DNA from 2 places in the Pantoea sp. LS15 genome. Region 2 is predicted to be linked to the other one. Evidence: predicted binding sites of a transcription regulator. Region 2 holds the regulator's gene; the other holds the start of a gene.
The links. The regulator PhoB, encoded in region 2, activates phosphate uptake and scavenging genes when phosphate is short. The targets are predictions, from matches to a motif close to CTGTCATAAAACTGNCNNAT.

Region 1 (4,599 bases), on a different contig from region 2:
ATATCGAGATCGAGATGTAAAAAAAGGGCCTTACGGCCCTTTTTCTATTTTAAGAACGTCACCGCTTTATCCGGGAAATCCGTAAACAGTCCGTCCACACCCGCCTGGTTATACAGCACGTCGTAAAGCTGATTCACGTCCGTGGCATACGGTGGCAACTGGTCTGCACGCACCGTGTACGGATGGACCTGCATCTTGCTGGCATGCGCCTCTTTCACCATCGCCGTCAACTTCACGTGCCCCGGCGTTGAGCCTTCCGCCACCAGCATGTGATAATCCGGCCCGATGCCATCGGCGTACTGCGCTATCTGCTTCATCGCACCCGGCTTAAACATCCAGTCGTAATTGTAGTTCACCCACTTCCCGTCCGGTTGCTTCTCCTGGGTTTCGTTCCAGTCGGTATAGGCAATCAGCTGTACCAGATTGAGATCCATCCCCCTCTTCGGCTCCAGTTCGGTTTTGATGCGCTTCAACTCAGCGGCGTCAAAACACTGCAGATACACCTTGTCCTTTTTGCTGGTGTATCCGTACTGCTTCAGTACGTCCAGCGTTTTGGCCGCAATGTCTTTCCCTTCCTGGTGGTGGAACCACGGCGCTTTGATTTCCGGGTAGATGCCGATGTTTTTACCGGTTGAGTGGTTCAGCCCCTGAACAAACTCAATCTCTTCCTGGAAGGTATGGATCCGGAAGTCAGATTTGCCCATCGGGAAGCGTCCCGGATAGACCTGCACCTTCTTGCCGTTTTCGATCTCAAAGCCTTCGGTAAATTTCAGCGAGCGAATTTCCGCCAGCGAGAAATCAATGGCGTAGAAACGGCCATCTTTGCGGGCACGGTCCGGGAAACGCTCCGCCACGTCCGTCACGCGGTCAAGATAGTGGTCATGCAGAACGACCAACTGGTCGTCCTTCGTCATCACCAGATCCTGCTCCAGGTAATCCGCGCCCTGCGCATAGGCCATCGCTTTTGCCGGGAGCGTATGCTCCGGCAGATAGCCGCTTGCGCCGCGGTGGGCAATAACGATTTTATCTGCCGCCAGCGCGGAGCCTGTCATCAAACCGGCTAGCAGCAGACCGGTGGCTAACTGAGTTAATTTCATCGCAATGCTCCTTATTGACGACGCGCCAGCACTTCAGCGTGGTGACGTTTTTCGCCGATCATCACAACAATCAGCAGCAGAACCGCCAGCACGCTACCGCCAATCATCACCATAAAACCGCCGTCCCAGCCGAAGAAGTCAACGGTATAGCCCACAATGGCGCTTGCCGCGACCGAACCGCCGAGGTAGCCAAACAGACCGGTAAAGCCCGCCGCCGTGCCCGCCGCTTTTTTCGGCGCCAGTTCCAGGGCGTGCAGACCAATCAGCATTACCGGGCCGTAAATCAGGAAGCCGATGACAATCATACAAGCCATGTCCACACCCGGGTTGCCCGGCGGGTTAAGCCAGTACACTACGGTGGCGATGGTCACCAGGGTCATAAAGAAGACGCCCGTTGCGCCACGGTTGCCTTTAAACACCTTGTCCGACATCCAGCCGCAAATCAGCGTGCCCGGGATCCCCGCATATTCGTACAGGAAGTAAGCCCAGGAGGATTTATCCAGCGCGAAGTGCTTCACCTCTTTCAGGTAGGTCGGAGACCAGTCCAGAATGCCGTAGCGCAACAGGTAAACGAACACGTTCGCCACCGCGATGTACCACAGCAGTTTGTTTGGCAGCACGTACTTCATGAAAATCTGTTTCGCAGTCAGCTCTTCTTCGTGCTTCTCGCTGTAATCATCCGGGTAGTCGTTTTTGTACTCTTCGATCGGCGGCAGACCACAGGATTGCGGTGTATCGCGCATCAGGGCGAAGGCAATAATCGCCACCAGAATAGCGCCAAAGGCAGGCATATAGAGCGCCGCGTGCCAGTCGTTGAACCAGGCCATCCCCAACAGGAACAGCAGCGGTGGAATACCGCCCCCCACGTTATGCGCACAGTTCCACACTGACACGATGCCGCCACGTTCCTTCTGCGACCACCAGTGCACCATGGTGCGTCCGCATGGCGGCCATCCCATCCCCTGGAACCAGCCACAGAGGAACAGCAGCACGAACATGATGGCAATACTGGAGGTTGCCCACGGCACAAAGCCCATAAACAACATCACCGCTGCCGCCAGGATCAGACCGGCTGGCAGAAACACACGCGGATTCGAGCGATCTGACACGGAACCCATGATGAATTTGGAAAAACCGTAGGCAATGGAAATTCCCGACAGCGCGAACCCCAAATCACCACGCGAAAAACCCTGCTCCACCAGATAAGGCATGGCGAGAGCGAAGTTTTTACGCACCAGGTAGTACGCCGCGTACCCGAAGAAGATCCCCAGGAAAATTTGCCAACGCAGACGACGGTATAGCGGATCAATTTCTGCCTCAGGCAGACGCGCACGATGCGGCGCGGGTTTGAAGATACTGAGCATGACAGCCTCCGTGGCCAGGTATTGAATTTACAGGGGTTTTACTGCCCCATACTCCAGAGAGGCGGCGATGTTAAGAAATCACGGTGATTGTTACTGTGAATCAACGCACAGATTGTTACAGAAATATGACAGAATGCGCAAAAAAGCGCATGAAATCACGTTTCACTTTCGAATTTCGCTCGTTTGTGTTCGAAATCAAACAAACCATAGTTTTCATGTGGCTAAATGGTAAAAAAACGAACACAGAGGGATGACAATGACAATTCACGATCCACGCTACAGCGATGTGATTATCATTGGCGGTGGTGCGACCGGTGCCGGCATCGCACGTGATTGCGCACTCAGAGGGTTGAGCGTCACGCTTCTGGAGCGCCATGATATTGCGACAGGTGCCACCGGGCGCAATCATGGCCTGCTTCACAGCGGTGCCCGCTACGCCGTTACCGATGGCGAATCGGCTCGTGAATGTATTGCCGAAAACCAGATCCTGCGGCGGATTGCTCGGCACTGCATTGAACCAACAGACGGCTTGTTTATCACGCTTCCCGAAGACGATCTCGCCTTTCAGGCTACCTTTATTACCGCCTGTCGCGCGGCGGGGATTCAGGCCGAGGCCATTGACCCGGACCTGGCGCGGCGCATTGAGCCCTCCGTCAACCCGATCCTGACAGGGGCGGTAAAAGTGCCAGATGGCACGGTTGATCCCTTCCGCCTCACGGCCGCCAACATGCTTGATGCCCGCGAACATAGCGCACGCATCCTGACCGGGCATGAAGTGACCGGGCTTATCCGGGAAGGGAACCGCGTCTGTGGCGTGCGGCTTTTTAATACGCAATATAACGAACACAGCGAACTGTATGCTTCCGTGGTCGTCAACGCGGCGGGGATCTGGGGGCAGCGGATTGCGGAGTATGCCGACTTGTCTGTTCGCATGTTTCCGGCAAAAGGCTCGCTGCTGATCCTCGACCATCGCATCAATAACCATGTGATCAACCGCTGCCGCAAACCGTCTGATGCCGATATTCTGGTTCCGGGCGATACCATTTCGTTAATCGGTACCACCTCAACCCACGTGGACTACAGCGAGATTGATTACAACCGTGTAACCGCCGAAGAGGTGGATATTCTGCTGCGCGAAGGGGAAAAACTGGCTCCGGTGATGGCGCAGACCCGTATCCTGCGCGCCTACGCGGGTGTGCGTCCGTTGGTTGCCAGTGATAACGACCCAAGCGGGCGCAACGTCAGCAGGGGCATTGTGCTGCTCGATCACGCTGAACGCGACGGCATGGAAGGGTTTATTACCATCACAGGTGGCAAACTGATGACCTATCGTCTGATGGCCGAATGGGCAACCGATGCCGTCTGCCGCAAACTGGGCAATACCGAGCCGTGCAAAACGGCAGAACAACCCCTGCCCGGCTCACGCCAGTCTACCGAGAAGACATTGCAAAAAATTATCTCCCTGCCCGCTCCCCTGCGCGGTTCGGCTATCTATCGTCATGGTGACAGGACGCCGGTCTGGCTGGGTGAAGGCCGCCTTAGTCGCAGCCTGGTCTGCGAGTGCGAAGCCGTAACCGCGGGAGAAGTACAGTATGCGGTGGAAAATCTGACCGTCAATTCTCTGCTCGACCTCCGCCGCCGCACCCGGGTTGGAATGGGCACGTGTCAGGGTGAATTGTGTGCCTGCCGTGCCGCCGGGTTATTGCAACGCTTTCATACCACCACCGCGACCCAGTCGCTCGATCAACTCAGTGCTTTTTTAAATGAGCGCTGGAAAGGCATTCAGCCTGTCGCCTGGGGCGATGCTCTGCGTGAAAGTGAATTTACCCGCTGGGTCTACCAGGGGCTTTGCGGACTTGAGAAGGAGCAACACGATGAAATTTGATACCGTGATCGTCGGCGGCGGGTTGGCGGGTCTGCTCTGTGGCATCAAACTCACGAAGCAGGGGCTACGCTGCGCCATTATCACCCGGGGCCAGAGCGCTCTGCACTTCTCGTCGGGCTCGCTGGATCTGGTGGACGAAACGTACCGAGAAAAACTTCCGCCAGAGCATCCTTATCACCTGACTGGCGCGCAGCATATTGATCGCTTTGCCCTGGAAACCGAAGCGTTATTGGGAGATTGCGGCGCACGTCTG
Region 2 (4,599 bases):
GCCAGATAGCAGACGGTTGCCAGCAGGACACCCGCCACTTTGCCGATCGGGGTGCTGAGGCTATCAACACCGCCACCCACTTTCGCCAGGGCGATAACGGTCAGTACCGGCAAACCCACAGCAGTAATCAGGAAACCAAATGCAGCAGTCCAGACGTGTTCACCCGCCTGTAAGCCAACCATTGGAGGGAAAATGATGTTGCCTGCGCCAACGAACAGCGCAAATGTCATAAAGCCCAGCGCGATGATGTCACGCGATTTTAAGTGATGGGTCATAAAACCTTACTGCCTGTGGATGTGGTGTTGAAAACATTGAGCTTTTCGATTTCCCTGGTGGGAAGATACAGCCGAAAAATTGCTCAATTTCAGCGGGAAATGCTCCCGTCCTGGCGTGGAGAAGAATAGTTTTTCGATTTACCACGCAAATACAGTCGGTCTGACAGTATCTGGGGCGCAATTTAAACGCTTATAACGTTTAAAGGCAAGGTGGGATCGTAAAACCAGAACAATATGCCAGCATGAAAATACACACCAGCACAATACGCTAATTATCAGAAAAACCCATGGCTAATCATGCGAACAAAAAACAGTCAGCCGTATAAAATTCATTCGCGTTTCGTTTGACTGCAAAGCAAACGGGCCAGCAAACGCTGACCCGTGGAAAGGTAAAATGACACACCCGTTATCAGGCGATCTTTTTGGCAATTAATCGTTCCGGGATCACGAAACTAAAGCGGGTTCCCTTACCCAGTGTACTCTGAATATCGAGACGGCTTTCATGGTGATTGACGGCATGTTTTACAATTGCCAGCCCCAGGCCACTTCCCCCTGTCTGCCGCGATCGCGCTTTATCCACGCGATAGAAGCGTTCGGTCAGACGCGGGAGGTGCTCCGGTGCAATCCCCGGACCATTATCCTCGACGCTAAATTCAGCGCCCGTTGGGGTATGCTGCCAGCGCACCACGATCTCCGTCCCTTCCGGCGTATGATTCACCGCGTTATACACCAGATTGGAAATGGCGCTACGCAGTTCATCTTCACTGCCCAGTACCTTCAGCGTATTGTCGACCTCAAAGCTTAGGTGGTGCTTCTTATGGCTTAACGTTTGTGCTTCACGCTCCACCACCCGCAGCATCATGGGGACATCAATGGTGTCATTCAGCGCAAGCGTTGGCGCCGCTTCAATCTTCGATAGCGTCAACAGCTGTTTTACCAGACCTTCCATACGGTGCGTTTGCTCGCGCATGGTGTGCAGCGCTTTTTCACGTGGCGCACCTTCAAGCGTTTGCTCCTGCATCATCTCCAGGTAACCCTGAAGTACGGTCAACGGGGTACGTAATTCGTGGCTCACGTTCGCGAAGAAGTTGCGTCGCGCGCCTTCCAGCTGGTGCATCTGGGTGACATCGCGCGCCACCATCAGCCACTGCTGATCGCTGTAGGGCATCACGCGGATTTCCAGATGACGACCATTATTGAGTTTCAGATTATGCGGACCAGTAAAATCACGCTTTTTCAGATACTGAGCAAACTCAGGATAACGCAGAAGGTTGAGGATATTCTGGCCATTATCATCCGGCCAGCGCAACCCCAGCAACTGTTGCGCAAGACCATTACACCAGAAGATAGTCCCTTCTTCGGTCGTCAGAATGACCGCATCCGGGAGCGACTCCGCCCCGCTGCGAAAACGCTTGATCAGGCTTCCCAGTTCGCGGCGGCGCTTTTTATTGCGCATCTGCATCTGGTGCAGACCGTAAAGCAGCGGTTCCCAACTGCCGCTTCCCGGCGGCGGTGTCATACTTCGGTCAACCCATAGCCACCAGGAGAGGCGTAACAGGTTCCAGAAATGCCAGATCAGCAGCCCGGTGACCGAAGCCAGCAGAAACCACGGCAGGTATCCAAGAAAGGCCCCCAGAATGAAGGCCGGAATACAACATAAGATCAGTTCAAAGACGAGCCTTTTCCATGACAGACGTTCCAGCACGCGTCACACTCCTGTCATTGTTCAGAAACGGGTAGAAAAACGATAACCCGTGCCGCGGACCGTCTGCACCATGCGATCGTGGCCGCTCAGTTCCAGCGCTTTTCGCAGGCGGCGGATATGGACGTCAACCGTCCGGTCTTCGACATATACGTTAGTTCCCCAGACGTTATTCAGCAACTGTTCGCGGCTGTAAACGCGTTCCGGGTGAGTCATAAAGAAGTGCAGGAGTTTAAATTCGGTAGGTCCCATGTCGAGCGGATTTTCGCCCGTCATGACACGGTGTGAGGTCGGGTCAAGGCTCAGACCTTGCATCTCAATCACCTCTTCCACTGCCATCGGTGAAATGCGGCGCATTACGGCTTTGATACGAGCAACCAGCTCTTTCGGGGAGAACGGCTTAGTAATGTAATCATCGGCACCCGTTTCAAGCCCACGTACGCGATCTTCTTCTTCGCCACGCGCCGTCAGCATGACAACAGGGATATCGCGGGTCATCGCTTCACGTTTAATGTGTTTGATAAACTGCAGTCCAGAGCCGCCAGGCAACATCCAGTCGAGCAGAATCAGATCGGGCCAGGGCTCATTCAACTGGTTCACCGCGCTGTCATAATCTTCCGCTTCAACCGGCTGGAAGCCATTTTGTTCGAGCACGAAGCACACCATTTCACGAATTGGAGCTTCATCTTCTACGACCAGAATACGTCTCGCCATACTTTGCCCTGTCTTATCTTATTTAAGTTACAAGTTTGTAATGCGGCGTCATTATGCGTCAGATTTATGACAGATTTATGAAAAACCTTACCACCATAAATGGCAAACTGTTGTTTTATTACAGCGGTTATTTTCCGCCCCCTGAATGTTTATAATCGCCAACATCTTTTTTCGCCACGGATCTCCTATGCGCATACTTCACACTTCGGACTGGCATCTGGGTCAAAACTTTTACAGCAAAAGCAGGGCAGCGGAGCATGAAGCGTTCCTGAACTGGCTGCTGGATACGGCCCGATCGCACGAAGTGGATGCGATTATTGTTGCGGGTGACATTTTCGATACCGGTTCGCCGCCAAGCTATGCGCGTGAGCTGTACAACCGCTTCGTGGTAAATCTGCAGCAAACCGGCTGTCATCTGGTTATTGTCGCCGGTAATCACGACTCCGTCGCCACGCTGAATGAGTCCCGCGACATCCTGGCCTTCCTGAACACTACCGTGGTGGCCAGTGCCGGGCATGCTCCGCAGATCCTGAAAAAACGCGATGGTACACCGGGGGCGGTGCTGTGCCCGGTTCCCTTCCTGCGCCCACGCGATATCGTGCAGAGCCAGGCGGGGATGTCCGGCGGGGAAAAACAGCAGCATCTGTTGCAGAGCATCACTGATTATTATCACCAACAATATACCGATGCCTGTACCTTGCGCGGCGAACAGCTCATTCCGGTGATTGCGACCGGACATCTCACCACCGTCGGGGCCAGTAAAAGTGACGCCGTACGTGACATCTATATTGGCACGCTGGATGCGTTCCCGGCGCAAAATTTCCCGCCTGCCGACTACATTGCGCTTGGGCATATTCACCGCGCGCAGATCATCGGTGGCTGCGAACACATTCGCTATTGCGGCTCGCCCATTTCGCTAAGTTTTGATGAGACAGGTAAAGCCAAATCTGTGCATCTGGTGAGTTTTAACGAAGGTAAACTCAGCGCCGTCGAAACGCTGGAGGTCCCTGTCACCCAGCCGCTGGCGGTGCTGAAGGGTGACCTTGATGCCATCACCACCCAGCTTGAACAGTGGCGTGGCACTGCGCTTAATCCCCCCGTCTGGCTGGATATCGAAATCACGACAGACGACTATCTGCATGATATGCAGCGAAAAATTCAGGCGCTGACGGAAGATCTTCCTGTCGAGGTTTTACTGGTACGCCGTAGTCGCGAGCAGCGCGAAAAAATCCTGCTGAGTGCTCAGCGCGAAACGCTGAGCGAACTTAAGGTCGAAGAGGTTTTTGAACGCCGACTGGCCCAGGAAGAGATGGATGATGCAAAACGCGCCCGGCTGAACGAGCTGTTCGCCGATACGCTGCACGCACTGAATAACGAGGAAGAAAACGCATGAAAATCCTGAGCCTGCGTCTGAAAAACCTCAACTCACTCAAGGGCGAGTGGAAAATTGACTTTACCGCTGAGCCCTTTGCCAGCAACGGGCTGTTTGCCATTACCGGTGCGACCGGTGCAGGCAAGACCACCCTGCTCGACGCCATTTGTCTGGCGCTCTATCACGAAACGCCGCGTCTGCAAAAAGTGTCTCAGGCGCAAAACGACCTGATGACGCGTGATACCGCCGAGTGTCTGGCCGAGGTTGAGTTTGAAGTAAAAGGTACCGCCTACCGCGCCTTCTGGAGCCAGAACCGGGCGCGTAATCAGCCGGACGGGAACCTGCAGGCACCGCGTGTGGAACTGGCTCGCTGTGAAGATGGCAAGATTCTCGCCGACAAAGTGACAGATAAACTGGAGCAAACCGCCGCGCTCACCGGGCTGGACTATGGCCGCTTTACCCGTTCAATGCTCCTCTCTCAGGGGCAGTTTGCCGCTTTCCTCAATGCCAAACCGAGCGATCGCGCAGAGCTGCTG

Region 1: glpT (glycerol-3-phosphate transporter) is a predicted target of PhoB. The motif match lies at 2,574-2,593, and genes of this name have one in related genera.

What each region holds. Positions count from the first base shown of each region.
Region 1 covers NZ_JAAVXA010000002.1:312,421-317,019, reverse strand. Annotated here, with positions in the region: gene yfaE (class I ribonucleotide reductase maintenance protein YfaE) at 1-20, shown strand, start outside; gene glpQ (glycerophosphodiester phosphodiesterase) at 45-1,097, opposite strand; gene glpT (glycerol-3-phosphate transporter) at 1,109-2,461, opposite strand; gene glpA (anaerobic glycerol-3-phosphate dehydrogenase subunit A) at 2,718-4,346, shown strand; gene glpB (glycerol-3-phosphate dehydrogenase subunit GlpB) at 4,336-4,599, shown strand, end outside.
Region 2 covers NZ_JAAVXA010000003.1:114,398-118,996, reverse strand. Annotated here, with positions in the region: gene brnQ (branched-chain amino acid transporter carrier protein BrnQ) at 1-275, opposite strand, end outside; gene phoR (phosphate regulon sensor histidine kinase PhoR) at 685-1,980, opposite strand; gene phoB (phosphate response regulator transcription factor PhoB) at 2,002-2,691, opposite strand; gene sbcD (exonuclease subunit SbcD) at 2,879-4,084, shown strand; gene sbcC (exonuclease subunit SbcC) at 4,081-4,599, shown strand, end outside.